One region of the Arthrobacter sp. P1_H7 genome, then DNA from elsewhere that is predicted to be linked to it. Evidence: riboswitches for the same ligand, from Rfam matches in the RefSeq annotation. Region 1 holds a riboswitch; the other holds the start of a gene.
What was found. A riboswitch is a leader RNA that binds a small molecule or an ion and turns the genes downstream of it on or off. The one in region 1 is predicted to bind S-adenosylmethionine.
Positions count from the first base shown of each region.

Region 1 (2,191 bases):
CCGCAGGAGTAAGGTTGATGCATGGCCCATGTTAACGATCCGGCAGTCATTGACCGCCTCATGCGAACCAAAGGCACGTGGGCGGTGGTCGGCCTCAGCACCAACGAATGGCGCTCGGCGTACGAAGTCTCCCTCTATGTCCGGGACCGGATGGGCATGACCATCATTCCGGTCAACCTTCCCGGCGACGACGTCCACGGGGAGAAGGGGTACCGTTCCCTGGCGGACATCCCGGCGGAGAAGCACCCGATCGACGTCGTGGACTGCTTCGTCAACTCCCACAGGGTGGGGGCCGTCATTGACGAGGCCATCGCCGTAGGCGCCAAAGCCGTCTGGCTGCAGCTGGGCGTCTTCGACGAGGCCGCGGCGGACCGCGCCAAAGCCGCCGGGCTGGACGTCGTCGTGGACGCGTGCCCGGCCCGCGAAGGCTGGCGCGTGGGCATCTAACGGCCCGGGAATGACGATCAACAGGTTGGGAAGAGTCGGTTACAAAATGTGACCGGCTTTTTCCGTATCCGCCGCATTGCCGTGTGAGATGGACTCGTAACCATCCCGAGCGGCTGAGAGATCTGGCTCTGTGACGCCGCAGCAACCCCCTCTTTGAGGACGGTGCTACCGCCAGGACCGATGGAGAACCACTGTGTTCTTAGGCTCCCGCGGCTTCGCTCAGCGCTGCCCGGAAGCCAGGACCCAGGGCTTTCCTCGGGCGAGCCCGGAGGAAATCATGAACACGCAGACAGCGGCAGCGCCGCGGCCCCGAGCAGGTGGGGGCCTGTGATCGAGATCCAGAACGTCAGCACGTCCTTCGCTTCGGCCGCTGGCCCCTTCACGGCCGTCGACGACGTCAGCCTGCACATCAGGCGGGGCACCATTCAGGGCATCATCGGGTTCTCCGGCGCCGGCAAATCCACGCTGCTGCGCAACATCAACCTCCTCGAGCGCCCGACGTCGGGACGCGTCCTGGTGGACGGCGTGGACTTGGTGACCCTCTCCGACGCCGAGCTCCGGACCAAGCGGCACGACATCGGCATGATTTTCCAGCACTTCAATCTCCTCAACAACCTCACGGCCCAGGAAAATGTGGAGCTGTCCCTGAAGTTCGCCGGCGTCGGGAAGGCAGAACGCCGAAGGCGGGCCGCCGAAACCTTGGAAATCGTGGACCTCGCCGACAAGGCGGGGACATATCCGGCCAAGCTCTCGGGGGGCCAGAAACAGCGGGTGGCGATCGCCCGCGCCCTCGCCACCGGGCCCAAGGTGCTGCTCTGCGACGAGCCGACGTCGGCTGTCGATCCCCGGACGACGTCATCGGTCCTGCAGTACCTGGCCGACGTCAACGCCGAATTCGGCATCACGATCGTGGTGGTCACCCACGAGATGAACGTCATCAAGGCCATCGCGGACAACGTCGCGGTCATGGAAGAGGGCCGGGTGGTGGAGCAGTTCGACCTCACCGAACTCCGGCGCCCCGGCTTCCACCCGGCGACGTCGATCGGCCGCTACCTGGTCTCCGATGAGATCCAGCTGGACCGCTCCGGGAGGGGCACCCACACCACAGCCGAGTCGGAGGGCCTGATCAATGTTTGACCGCGTCCTGGAAGTCCTGCCCGAAATCGGCGTCGCCATGGGGCAGACCCTCACCATGCTGCTGGTGGCCATCCCGCTGGCGGTGCTCCTCGGGACACCGCTGGGTGTCCTGCTCTACACCATCGGTCCCAACGGGCTCAAGCACCGGCCAAAACTGCACCGCGTCCTGGACGGACTGGTCAACCTGCTCCGCTCGTTCCCGTTCCTGATCCTGCTGATCGCGATCATTCCCGTGACCAGGTTCATTGTCGGCACGACCATCGGCACGGCCGCCGTCATTGTCCCGCTGACTCTCAACGCCATCCCCTATTTCGCCCGCTTTGTGGAACAGAACCTGAGCCAGCTCGGCGGCGGAGTGGTCGAAGCGGCACGGTCCATGGGCGCCAGCCGGTCCCAGATCGTCCGGGACGTCCTGATTGTGGAGGCGAAGCCCGGACTCGTCAGCTCCATCACCATCATGACCGTCAGCTTCATCTCCTACTCGGCGATGGCCGGCCTGGTGGGCGGCGGCGGAATCGGCGACTTCGCCATCCGGTACGGCTACTACCGCTACGAAACTCCGCTCATGATCACCGCGATTGTCCTGATGATCCTGCTGGTCACCATC
Region 1 covers NZ_JBFUCO010000012.1:30,852-33,042, forward strand. The annotation lists gene AC1DXI_RS13450 (CoA-binding protein) at 22-447, shown strand; SAM riboswitch class I at 545-634, shown strand; gene AC1DXI_RS13455 (methionine ABC transporter ATP-binding protein) at 775-1,584, shown strand; gene AC1DXI_RS13460 (methionine ABC transporter permease) at 1,577-2,191, shown strand, end outside.

Region 2 (2,191 bases), on a different contig from region 1:
CGATGCCTTGGGCGATGAGGAAGGCGTTGAACGGGGACACCGCGGAGCCGAGGTCGCGCAGTAGCTGGACCCGGGTCTTGAGGATGTAGGAAAGATTCGCGCCCAGTGCGCCGTCGGCGCCGAGGTCGCGCGCGTAGACCAGGCCGTTGTACGTGGGGTCCGGGGTGTTGAAGCCGGGGAACCGCTCCGGGTCCTTCCCGAAGTCGAAGTTGCCGGAGTCCACGATCACGCCGGCGATTGCGGCGCCGTGCCCGCCGAGGTACTTGGTGGCGGAATGGACCACGATGTCCGCGCCCCACTCGATCGGCCGGATCAGGTAGGGGGTGGAGAGCGTGTTGTCGACGACCAGCGGCACGCCGGCCTCGTGCGCCACGCGGGAGACGCCCTCGATGTCCAGCACGTCCTGGCGGGGGTTGGAGACCACTTCGCCGAAGAACAGCTTGGTGTTGGGCTGGACGGCGTCCCGCCACTGGTCCAAGTTGTCCGGGTCCGCCACGAAGGTCACGGAGATGCCGAACTTCTTCAGCGTGTGGGCGAGCAGGTTGTAGGTTCCGCCGTAGAGACTGGGGCTGGCCACCACGTGGTCCCCGGCCTCGGCGATATTGAGGATCGCGAACGTCTCGGCGGCCTGGCCGGAGCTGAGCAGCAGGGCCGCGAGGCCGCCTTCGAGGCTGGCCACGCGCTGTTCGACGGCGTCCTGGGTGGGGTTGCCGATCCGGGTGTAGATGGGCGCGAGTTCGGCGAGCGCGAAGCGGTTCGCGGCGCTTTCGGCGCTGGGGAACACGAACGACGTCGTCTGGTAGATGGGCAGGGAACGCGCGCCGGTGGCGCTGTCCGGCTCCTGGCCGGCGTGGATCTGGCGGGTTTCAAAGGACCAGGCGTTGGACATTGATGCTCCTCGAGTCACTGGGCACAGCACCGGCCGGGGCTTTCGGCCCGGACCGGACTGGCGCCGCGCTTGCCCTCCGGCGGGCGCCGGGCGGCCAGGTCTTCACCCGGGGCACCCCACCGCGATACGAGGGTTGCCGGCCAGCAAGCCGGGGCTGTGCGCTGGCACTCATGACCTGGCTTCAGTGTAGGAATGGCGGCGGAGCCTTGGATAGCTTTGTGACGAAGATGAAGACGGTCTCCCTGTCGGCGCTTCCCGGGCCGCCCCGGTCAGCGCCCCCGGACGTCCCATGACGGTTAGGGGAGCCTAAGCTGAGAGGTCCATCACAAAGTGCCAAGATGATGGCATGCGCATGGATCACGTCTCTTACGCCTGTGAACACGATGGCTTGGCAGCCACCACTGAACGTATTGCGTCTGCCCTCGGCGTTGAAGCCGTGAAGGGTGGAGTGCACCCCCGTTTCGGGACACGCAACATGATTATCCCGCTCGCGGGACACAAGTACCTGGAAGTCGTGGAGGTCCTGAACCACCCGGCCTCCGACAAGGCCCCGTTCGGCCAGGCCGTCCGGGCACGTTCCGAGGCCGGCGGCGGCTGGATGGGCTGGTGCGTCGAGGTTGACGACCTGGCCCCGTTCGAGGAGAGGCTCGGCCGCGCCGCCGTCAACGGCAACCGGAAGTTTCCCGACGGCCGCGAACTGGTCTGGAAGCAGATCGGCATCCTGGGGCTCATCGCCGACCCCCAGGTGCCCTACATGCTCAAGTGGGAGGGCGACCCGGAACTGCACCCGTCCAACGCCTACGCGAGCGATGTCAAGATGTCCGCACTGACCATTGCCGGTTCGGCAGCCCGCGTCACGGAGTGGCTGGGCGAACCAGTTGAAAAGCCGCTGGAAGACGTCGCCGTGAACTGGATCGCGCCGCACGGTACTCCCGGCATCCTCTCCGTCACCTTCGAGACCGCCTCCGGAGCGGTCACGATCTAACGCTCCACCTGCCCCACGCTTCGGCCGCCATCTCTTAGGTGCCAACGATGTCACCTAGGAGACGGCGGCCGAGATCATTTAAGGCCGGGCGACGGCGCGTCCCAAGCGTGCCGGACCACGCGCTCAGCCCAGGCCCACGGCCTTGCCGAACAGGCTGAACCCCACGAACGCCACGGTGTCCAGGATGGCGTGGGCGATCACGAGCGGCATCACCCGTTTGGTCCGCGTGTACACCAGCGCGAAGACGACGCCCATCACCGCGTTGCCGATGAACGGCCCGAACCCCTGGTACAGGTGATAGCTGCCGCGGAGCAGGG
Region 2 covers NZ_JBFUCO010000002.1:293,497-295,687, reverse strand. The annotation lists gene AC1DXI_RS02030 (bifunctional o-acetylhomoserine/o-acetylserine sulfhydrylase) at 1-889, opposite strand, end outside; SAM riboswitch class IV at 950-1,065, opposite strand; gene AC1DXI_RS02025 (VOC family protein) at 1,236-1,874, shown strand; gene AC1DXI_RS02020 (CPBP family intramembrane glutamic endopeptidase) at 1,998-2,191, opposite strand, start outside.
Region 2: it holds a riboswitch for S-adenosylmethionine, as region 1 does, so the genes downstream of both, AC1DXI_RS02030 (bifunctional o-acetylhomoserine/o-acetylserine sulfhydrylase) here and AC1DXI_RS13455 (methionine ABC transporter ATP-binding protein) in region 1, are expected to answer to the same signal.